3 regions of the Pseudomonas sp. YNh genome follow, and region 2 is predicted to be linked to each of the others. Evidence: predicted binding sites of a transcription regulator. Region 2 holds the regulator's gene; each other region holds the start of a gene.
The links. The regulator FliA, encoded in region 2, starts transcription of late flagellar genes. The targets are predictions, from matches to a motif close to CTAAAGTTTNNNNNNNNNNNGCCGNTAA.
Positions count from the first base shown of each region.

Region 1: the regulator FliA is predicted to act here: its motif matches at 1,540-1,567, upstream of motA (flagellar motor stator protein MotA).
Region 3: the regulator FliA is predicted to act here: its motif matches at 1,384-1,411, upstream of WF331_RS12265 (methyl-accepting chemotaxis protein).

Region 1 covers NZ_JBBMRJ010000002.1:154,666-157,939, forward strand. The annotation lists gene motB (flagellar motor protein MotB) at 1-620, opposite strand, end outside; gene motA (flagellar motor stator protein MotA) at 624-1,475, opposite strand; gene WF331_RS02750 (HDOD domain-containing protein) at 1,606-3,141, shown strand; gene WF331_RS02755 (rhodanese-like domain-containing protein) at 3,186-3,274, shown strand, end outside.
Region 2 covers NZ_JBBMRJ010000001.1:148,375-151,648, forward strand. The annotation lists gene WF331_RS00635 (protein phosphatase CheZ) at 1-586, opposite strand, end outside; gene WF331_RS00640 (chemotaxis response regulator CheY) at 607-981, opposite strand; gene fliA (RNA polymerase sigma factor FliA) at 1,102-1,842, opposite strand; gene fleN (flagellar synthesis regulator FleN) at 1,839-2,672, opposite strand; gene flhF (flagellar biosynthesis protein FlhF) at 2,766-3,274, opposite strand, start outside.
Region 3 covers NZ_JBBMRJ010000009.1:179,794-183,067, forward strand. The annotation lists gene WF331_RS12265 (methyl-accepting chemotaxis protein) at 1-1,325, opposite strand, end outside; gene WF331_RS12270 (alpha/beta fold hydrolase) at 1,481-2,371, opposite strand; gene WF331_RS12275 (DUF1835 domain-containing protein) at 2,598-3,274, shown strand, end outside.

The DNA of each region.
Region 1 (3,274 bases), on a different contig from region 2:
GGCTTGGCGTCGGTGTGGCCGCTGATGCTGATCTTGTTCGGCACCGCCTTGATGGTGTCGGCCATGGCCAGCAGGATGTCTTCAAAGTAGGGCTGCAAGCGGGCGCTGCCGATGTCGAACATCGGCCGGTTCTCGGCATCCATGATCTGGATGCGCAGCCCGTCCTGGGTAATTTCGAACAGGATCTGGTCCTTGAACTTCTGCAGCTGCGGGTTCTCTTCCACCTTGTTCTGCAGTTCCTGCAGCAGCAACTCCAGGCGCTCGCGCTCTACCTGCTCGGCCATGGTCTCGACCTGGTCCTTGCTCAGCTGGGTCGTGCTCTCGGGCATCGGCTCGGATTTCACTTCCGGGTTGATGGTTTTCTCCGGCGCCAGTTCAGGCGAGCCGCCCAGGTCGATGACATAAGGCGTACCGCTTTCCGAGAAGCCGATCGGGTCCTTGAAGTAGCCAGCAATGGCAATCTTCTGCTCCGGCGTGGCCGTGGACATCAGCCACAGCACCAGGAAGAACGCCATCATTGCCGTAGCAAAGTCGGCAAACGCGATTTTCCAGGCGCCGCCGTGGTGGCCGCCGCCAAAGCGCTTGACGCGCTTTACGATGATGGGCTGATTGTTTTCCATGACTCAGCGACCGCGAACCGCTTGTTCCAGCTCGGCGAAACTTGGGCGATGCATGGGGTACAGCACCTTGCGCCCGAACTCCACGGCCAGCGAAGGTGGCATGCCCGAGGCCGAGGCAACCAGCGAAGCCTTGATCGATTCGTAGAGGTTCAGCTCTTCCTTGGCATCGTGCTCCAGGCACTTGGCCAACGGGCCGAAGAAGCCGTAGGCAGCGAGAATACCGAAGAAGGTACCCACCAGCGCCGCACCCACGTGCATGCCGATGGCCGCCTGGTCACCCTCGCCCAGCGAGGCCATGGTCACCACGATCCCCAGTACCGCCGCGACGATACCGAAACCAGGCATGCCGTCAGCGATGCCGGTCACTGCATGGGACGGGTGCTCCAGCTCTTCCTTCATGCTCAGCAGCTCCATGTCGAACAGGCCCTCGAGTTCGTGCGGGGCCATGTTGCCGGTGGACATGATGCGCAGGTAGTCGCAGACAAACGCGGTCATGCGCTCATCGGCCAGTACCGTCGGGTACTTGGCGAAGATCGGGCTGGCGGCGGCGTCTTCGATGTCAGCCTCGATGGCCATCATGCCTTCGCGACGGCTCTTGTTGAGGATCTCGTACACCAGGCCCAGTACCTCCAGGTAGTAGGCATGGGTGAAGCGCGAGCCGAACATCTTCATCGACTTCTTGATGACGTGCATGGTCATGTGGCCAGGGTTGGCCTGCAGGAATGCACCAAAGGCTGCACCGCCGATGATCAGTACTTCGAACGGCTGGATCAGCGCTGCGATCTTGCCGTGGGAGAGCACGTAGCCGCCGAGCACGCTCGCGAATACGACGATGATGCCGATAATTTTAGCCATAGGTTCAAAGCACTTGCTGTCGTGGTCAGGGGAAGAGACGGGAGCTTTAAAACTCTTCTTCTACTTATCGGCAGAACTGCGCCAGACTATAGCCACTCAATGCGAAAAGCCAGTTCGGACTGATGTCAAAATGCCAATTGAAACCAAGGTGCCCGCTCAGGCTCCGCGTACGCTAGAAGCCTGGGTAAAGCTGCTGGAGAGTGTTCGCATCCCCGTGCCGAAGCACAGCTACGACCGGGTCATGGCTGCAATCAACGATAGCCGCCGCTCGCTGCGCGACATCGCCGAACTGATGCAGGATAGCCCGGCACTGGTGCTATCGGTGATGCGCGAAGCCAATCACCCCACCAACGCCAGCCAGGCCGAGCCAGCCGAAAGCCTGGAGGTCGCCCTCAACCGCCTGGGCCTGGAGCGCAGTGAGCAACTGCTCAAGCGCCTGCCCTCGCTGCCGGTCGAAGAAATCCCGCCCGTGCTCAGCCAGTTCCAGCTGATCAGCCAGCACGCCTCGCAGCAGGCCAGCGGCCTGTTCGCCAGCCGCCTGGCGCGGCTGTGGCAGGAAATCCACTGGGGCAGCCTGCTGTTCCTGTCACCCCTGTGGCCGCTGGCACTGGCCTACCCCAAGCTGCTCGACACCTGGGAGCTGCGGGTTATCCACAAGGGCGAGGACGCCGCCCAGGTAGAGGAAGAGCTGTTTGGCGTGCGCATCATGGCGCTGTGCCAGACCATGGCGGAGTACTGGCGCCTGCCGCAGTGGGTAACCCAGGGTTACCGCCTGCTGCTGGAAGAACGCGAACAACTGGCCCAGGTGCTGAGCATCGCCCGCGACGAAGACCTGCTCAGCCAGCAACACCGCCTGGATGCCGAGCCCGGCCTGCGCCGCTGGTTCAACCAGCCGGCCAACACCGTGCTGCTGGCCAACAACCTTGCGCTGGCGGCGCAGGTGGGCTGGGACAACCCGCACCTGCTGCGCTGGCAACTGCTGACAGCGCTGTACCTGCAGACCTCGCTGGAAGACGTGCAGCAGCAAGTGCACCAACAAGCTGCCGCCAGTGCCCGCCGCCACGCCAGGCATGCCCTGTTCCACCCGGCTGAAGCACTGATCTGGCCCTGGCACCAGCGCCGTCCGCACCCGGACATGCTGGCCCCGCCACCGCCCAGCAGCGACGACCTGGCGCGTTGGCGCAAGCTGTGCCAGGACCTGCTGGCCCAGCCCAGCCCGTTCACCAACACCGTGCACCTGGCCACCCAGGCCCGCGAAGCCCTGCTGGCCTGCGGCATGCAACGCATTATGCTGCTGAGCCTGGACAAGGCCAGCGACTACCTGCGCGTGCAGCAGACCGCCGGCTTGCCCAAAGAGGCCGCGGCCCTGGCCCTGCAGGTGTCGCAAAACAAGCTGCTGCAAAAGCTGATGGCCCAGGCCGGGCAACTGCGCATTACCCCGGAAAACCACAGCCAGTTTTCGGCCCTGCTGCCTGCCCCGCTTCGTGCGCTGTTCCGCAGCGAGCACGTGCTGCTGCGCTCGCTGGCGGTGAACGATCAGGTGCTGATGCTGATGGTGGCCGACCAGGGCTGCCGGCCCTTGGCCGATATCAGCGTGCAGGCCTTCGGCAAGACCGCGCAATGCACCGAGCGGGCACTGTCGGTGTTTGCCAACCGCAAGGGCTGAGCCTTGCGCTACAATCGCCCCTCTTTCCACACTGGAGACCGTGGATGACTGACTTTTCCGGCCTGCCCCTGGTGATCGAAGCCGCGGACCTGCTGCCACGCCTGGGTTCGCCACAGTTGATCCTGGTCGACCT
Region 2 (3,274 bases):
TGCTTTCCACCTCGGTCACCAGGCTGGTGACGCGCTTGATCACCTGGCCGGTCAGGTCCTGATAGTCCTGAGCCAGCAGAATGTCATTGAGATGCCCGGCAACCTTGCGGTTACCTTCAGCGCTGTGCGTCAGGAAACTGTCGACGCGCTTGACCAGGTCACGGAACTCCGGCGCAGCCACTTCGCGGCGCATGAAGCGCTGCCAGTCGGTGCTCAGCGCCTTGGCTTCGCTGGCCAGGTCGTTGAGCACCGGGGTGCTTGCCTCGACCAGGTCCATGGTGCGGTTGGCCGCGCCCTCGGTCAGCTTGACCACGTACGACAGGCGCTCGGTAGCGTCGGTAATCTGCGACACCTCCTCGGCCTGCGGGATGGTCGGGTCGATCTGGAAGCTGACGATAGCGCTGTGCAACTCGCGGGTCAGCTTGCCGACTTCCTGGTACAGGCCGCGATCGCGGGTCTGGTTCAGCTCGTGAATCAGCTGTACCGCCTCGCCAAAACGGCCCCGTTCCAGGCTTTCGACCAACTCTTGGGCATGTTTCTTCAGGGTCGATTCGAACTCCCCCAAAGACGTTTGTGATGAATCCATGGCGCGCCCCCTGACGTGACTCAGCCGTTGACGCGTTCGAAGATCTTCTCGATCTTTTCTTTGAGCACCTGAGCGGTGAACGGCTTGACCACATAGCCATTGACGCCGGCCTGGGCCGCTTCGATGATCTGGTCGCGCTTGGCCTCGGCAGTCACCATCAGTACCGGCATGGTTTTCAGCTTTTCACTGGCACGCACTTTACGCAGCAGGTCGATGCCGGACATGCCGGGCATGTTCCAGTCGGTCACCAGGAAGTCGTAGTGGCCGTTTTCCAGCATCGGCAGCGCCGTGGTGCCATCGTCGGCTTCTTCGGTGTTGGTGAAGCCCAGGTCACGCAACAGGTTCTTGATGATCCGCCGCATCGTCGAAAAGTCGTCAACGATGAGGATTTTCATGTTCTTGTCCAATTAGACCTCCAAGCAGTCTCAAACGCGCCCGGTCTACCGGGCACGCACTCATTCAATTCGGTACAACGTGGATAACGCACGTGGAAAACGACTGCAACGACACCGGGCTCAACGTGCCCGCCATTCCCCCAGGCGGCTACGCAGGCGCGCGGCGCACTGGCTGTGCAACTGGCTGACCCGCGACTCGCTGACCCCAAGCACCTCGCCGATTTCCTTGAGGTTCAGCTCTTCGTCGTAGTACAGCGCCAGCACCAGGCGCTCACGCTCCGGCAGGTTGGCAATGGCCTCGGTCAGGGCAGCCTGGAAGCGTTCGTCCTCCAGGCCACGCGCAGGTTCGACATGGCCACTGGCGCCATCCTCATGCAGCCCTTCGTGCTCGCCGTCCTGCAACAGGTCGTCAAAGCTGAACAGGCGGCTGCCCAAGGTATCGTTCAAGATCCCGTAGTAATCATCGAGACTCAATTGGAGTTCGGCAGCAACTTCATGATCTTTAGCGTCCCGGCCTGTTCTGGCTTCAACGGCACGCATCGCGTCACTGACCATGCGGGTGTTGCGGTGCACCGAACGCGGTGCCCAGTCGCCCTTGCGCACCTCGTCCAGCATGGCCCCGCGGATGCGGATGCCGGCATAGGTTTCAAAGCTGGCGCCTTTGCTGGCGTCATATTTGTTGGACACTTCAAGCAGGCCGATCATGCCGGCCTGGATCAGGTCCTCGACCTGCACGTTGGCCGGTAACCGCGCCAACAGGTGGTAGGCAATGCGCTTCACCAGCGGGGCGTAGCGTTCGATCAGCTCGTACTGGGCGTCTTTCGCCGCCCGGCTGTACATCTTGAAGCCGCTGGCGTTCATAGCACGGGTCCCGCGCTGGTGGGTTGCACCAGACGCTCGACAAAGAACTCCAGGTGACCGCGCGGATTGGCCGGCAGCGGCCAGCTGTCGACCTTCTGGGCGATCGCCTTGAAAGCCAGCGCGCACTTGGAGCGTGGGAAGGCTTCGTAGACGGCGCGCTGCTTCTGCACTGCCTTGCGCACACACTCGTCGTACGGCACGGCGCCCACGTACTGCAGGGCAACGTCGAGGAAGCGGTCGGTGACCTTGGTCAGCTTGGCGAACAGGTTGCGCCCTTCCTGCGGGCTCTGCGCCATGTTGGCCAGCACACGGAAACGATTCATCCCGTAGTCGCGGTTGAGCAGTTTGATCAGGGCGTAGGCATCGGTGATCGAGGTGGGCTCGTCACAGACCACCAGCAGCACTTCCTGGGCGGCGCGAACGAAGCTGACCACCGACTCGCCAATCCCCGCCGCAGTGTCGATCACCAGCACGTCGAGGTTGTCGCCGATTTCGCTGAACGCCTGGATCAGCCCGGCATGCTGGGCCGGGGCCAGGTGCACCATGCTCTGGGTGCCCGAGGCCGCCGGTACGATGCGCACACCGCCAGGGCCCTGCAGCATCACGTCACGCAGCTCGCAGCGCCCCTCGATGACATCGGCCAGGGTACGTTTGGGGGTAAGGCCCAGCAACACGTCGACGTTGGCCAGGCCCAGGTCGGCGTCCAGCAGCATGACCCTGCGGCCAAGCTCGGCCAGCGCCAGGGACAAGTTCACTGAAACGTTAGTCTTGCCGACGCCACCTTTGCCACCGGTCACGGCGATCACCTGTACGGGATGCATGCTACCCATGTCTGTTCTTTACCTTGTCTCGCTGGGACTCAGGCCACACGTGGGGCAATTCTGCGTACCCCTTGGCATAGCTACTTTGCACACGCTTCATGGTCAACCCGCTCGCCGGGGGTTGTGATAGAGATCAGCGAACATGTCGGCCATGGCCTCCTCGCTGGGCTCGTCCTGCTGCTGCACATTGACCGCACGGGACACCAATTGGTGGCCACGCGGCAGATGCAGGTCGTCAGGAATGCGGGGGCCATCGGTGAGGTAGGCCACGGGCAGTTCATGACTGATGGCAAGGCTCAGCACATCGCCAAGGCTTGCCGTTTCATCCAGTTTGGTCAGGATGCAACCGGCCAGGCCACAGCGCTTGTAGCTGTGGTAGGCGGCGGTCAGCACTTGCTTCTGGCTGGTGGTAGCCAGCACCAGGTAATTCTTCGCGGCAATGCCACGCCCGGCCAGGGTTTCCAGCTGCATGCGCAGTGCCGGGTCGCTGGCCTGCAGGCCGGCGGTATCGATCAGAACGACGCGTTTGCGCAGCAGTGGCTCCAGTGCCGCAGCCAGCGACTGGCCCGGGTCGACGTAGGTCACTGGCACGTTGAGGATGCGGCCCAGGG
Region 3 (3,274 bases), on a different contig from region 2:
ACTGCCGCTTCGGTGCCCGCCTGCACGCGGCCGATCATCTGTTCGATTTCCTGGGTCGATTGTTGCGTGCGGTAGGCCAGCGTGCGCACCTCATCCGCCACCACCGCAAAGCCGCGCCCGGCCTCACCGGCGCGGGCCGCCTCGATGGCGGCATTGAGCGCCAGCAGGTTGGTTTGCTCGGACACCGAGCGAATCACTTCCAGTACCTTGCCGATATCCCGCACCTGCCCGACCAGTTGCTCCAGGTGTGCACTGCTAGCCTGGATCTCGCGGGTCATGGCCTCGGTGCCGTCGATGTTTTCGCTGACTTGCTGGCGGCTTTGCGCGGCCAGCTGGTTGGACTCGCTGGTGGTTTGCGAGGTGGTGATGGCGTTGCGCGCAACCTCCTCCACGGCCGTGGTCATTTCGGTCACCGCGGTGGCTGCCTGCTCCAGCTCTTGCCCCTGCTGGCGCAGGTTGTTGGCGCTTTCCTCGGTAACCGCGTTCAACGCCGTGGCAGCGGCGTCCAGCTGCCGGGCACAGTGGTTGATCTGCCCCAGGGTGTCGCGCTGGCTCTGCTGCATGCGCTGCAGTTCGTGGAACAGCTGGCCGATCTCGTTATTGCCCTGCCCCTGCACCGGCACGCTCAGGTCGCCACCGGCAATACGCTGGAAATGCCTACCGGCTTCGCGCAGCGGGTGCAAAACACGCTGGGCAATGAAGGCCCAGCACAGCGCCGCCAGCACCAAGGTCACCGCCAACAGCCCCAGGCTTAGCAGTTGGGCGCGGGCCAGGCGCCGGTCAGACTCAAGCATGATCTGCTGGCCACGTTCGCTCAGTGCGCCCACCAGTTGCTGGCGCAGCGCTTGCAGCCGGCCCATGGCACTTCCGGCATCGCCGTTGACCTTGAAGTAATGCTCCAGCGAGCGCTGGCGAGTTGCCTCACGCTGCCCGGCCACCGCCTTGGCGTAATCGGCAAAGGTAGCCTGCAGCTGGGTTGCCAACGTGCGCAGGGCTGGATCGCGGGTGTTCTCGACAAATTCGTCGACCAGCGTCTGGCTCTTGTCGTTCAGCTCGACCGACAGCGCCATGCGCTTGGCCGCACTCTCGTCATGGCCACCCAGCTGCTCGATGAAGCCCGAGGACACATTGGCGCTGGCGCGGATCGCCATCAACAATGCGTTGTTCAACCGGTCCGACTGGTGTGCGGTCTGGTCCAGTTCGGTGATCTGCTGGTCGCTGCCCACTGCTGCCCGCCAGGCACTGACGGTGGAAAACAGCAGGGTCAGGCTGAACAGCGACAGCACCCAGAACATTCCGGTACGTATTTTCAGGTTGGCAAGCATGCGGGCAGTACTCCTTGTTGGCACCACTTCTGGTCGAGATTCGACGGTGGGTGTGCTGCTATCGGAGGTGCCCGCGCAGGCTTGAGGCGTGGGGAGTCGGTTATGGGCGGTAACCGAACAGATGTTGCCGGGCGCAGGTTGGGCCGCAGCCAATCTCAGCGTTCGAGGAAGTCGACTACCGCCTCCGCGAAGGCCTGCGGTTGGTCCAGCATGACAAAGTGGAAGCTGCCATCAATACGTTTGAAGCTGATGTTTCGCGTCCCTGCGTAGGCGTTTGCGAAGGTTGCATCGACGCTGGCAGCGGGTATGCCATACAAGGGGTCATAGGCATAGACGACCTGCACCGGCGACTGGATGCTGCCAAGCTCCGGGCGCAGGTCGGTGGTCATCAATTCATAGGTGGCATCGGCCACCACCTTGCGGTCCGAGCGCAGCGCGGCTTCGACCAGTGCCGGCCGGGCCGCAGCGGTCTTGGCCAGCCGGTCGATGGCTGTGCGCTGCATGGCTTCGGCCTGAACTGCCGGGGCCGCCAGCATCCCATCACGCAATGCCGCCGCCTGCGCTGCAGCCGCTTCGGCGGTAGCCATGGGGTTGAGCAATAACGTGTAGAACGGCAGCGCATCGACAACCATCAGCCGCCCTACCCGCTCGGGGTGGCGTGCACCAATCATCAGCGCGACCTCACCGCCCAGCGAATGGCCAATGATGGCCGGTGCCTCAAGGTGCTGGCTGCCGATATAGTCTGCAACCGCCTGGGCCACCGGAGCGGCCACGCGCCCGTCCACAGTGGGCACGGCAGGCGAGCCGGCAAAGCCTGCAACCTGCACCAGGTGCAGGCGATGCTGCTGGCGCAGTGTGCTGGCGAGCCCCGCCCAAACCTCACGGGAAGAGGCCAGCCCGGGGATCAGGATGACGTCCGGCCCGGTGCCCTCGACCGTTACCGAAATACGTTCGCCCGCTACAGGCACTGGCTGGCTTGGCGCAGCCAATGCCGAGCCCAGCGACAAGCTGGTCCCGATTGCTGCAAGCAGGGTGCGTATGCGCATGGTCGCCATTCCTTTGACTTCAACGGAGAAAAGCCCGCCACTATAAGGCGCACGGCAACCCATGGGAAAACTATCGTTTGCAACCCGCTGCGCTGCACCGTTAAAGTCGGGACCTGGGCGCCGGCTGCGCCTGCGGTCCGCGCAAAGGGGTTGCCCGAGCCATGCTTCACTCCATTTCCATACCAGCTCCCGGCTTGTCGGCGGACCGAGCCCCAAAGGAGTTGGCATGCCCGCCATCAATGCTTCCCGCCACCACGGCTTGCTCGACCTGCCCGCCTTGCGCAAACGCGCCAAGCGCTTGCTGGCTGAACTGAAAAACCACCAAGCCGACGACGCCCGCGAGCAATTGCGCACGCTTGGCCTGCCCGGCCCCGACTACCGGCTTGCCGACACCCAATGGCTGGTGGCCCGCGAGGCCGGCTTTGCCAGCTGGCCAAGGCTCAAGGCCCATGCCGACGCCGTGGCTTTCGCAGCACGCCACCCCGGTTTTTCCGCCGATGACGAGGCCAGCGTGCAGCATTGGCGCTGCGGCAACGACATCGCCCACAGCTTGCATACCGCCGGGTTTGCCGGCGCCTTCCAGATGTTCGACGACCCGATGGTCATGGGGCCTGTACCGGCGCTGCCCGACGAGCAGTACTGGCAGGTGCGCAGCGCCTACGTGCAACAGGCATTCAAGCTGAGCCCCCTGGACCTGGAACAGCGGCAGGCGGCGCAGCGTAGCGCACTGGCCGGGCTGAACCGCGACAGCGAAATTGTGCTGTGGTGCGAGGCCGACGCTTACGACCAGCTGTTCCTGATTCGCGTGCTCGCCAGCCTGCCCGGCCTGCCGCGTCGGCTTGAGCTGATCGAAATTGACCAGGTACCCGGTATCGAGCGTTTCATCGGCATCGGGCAACTGGC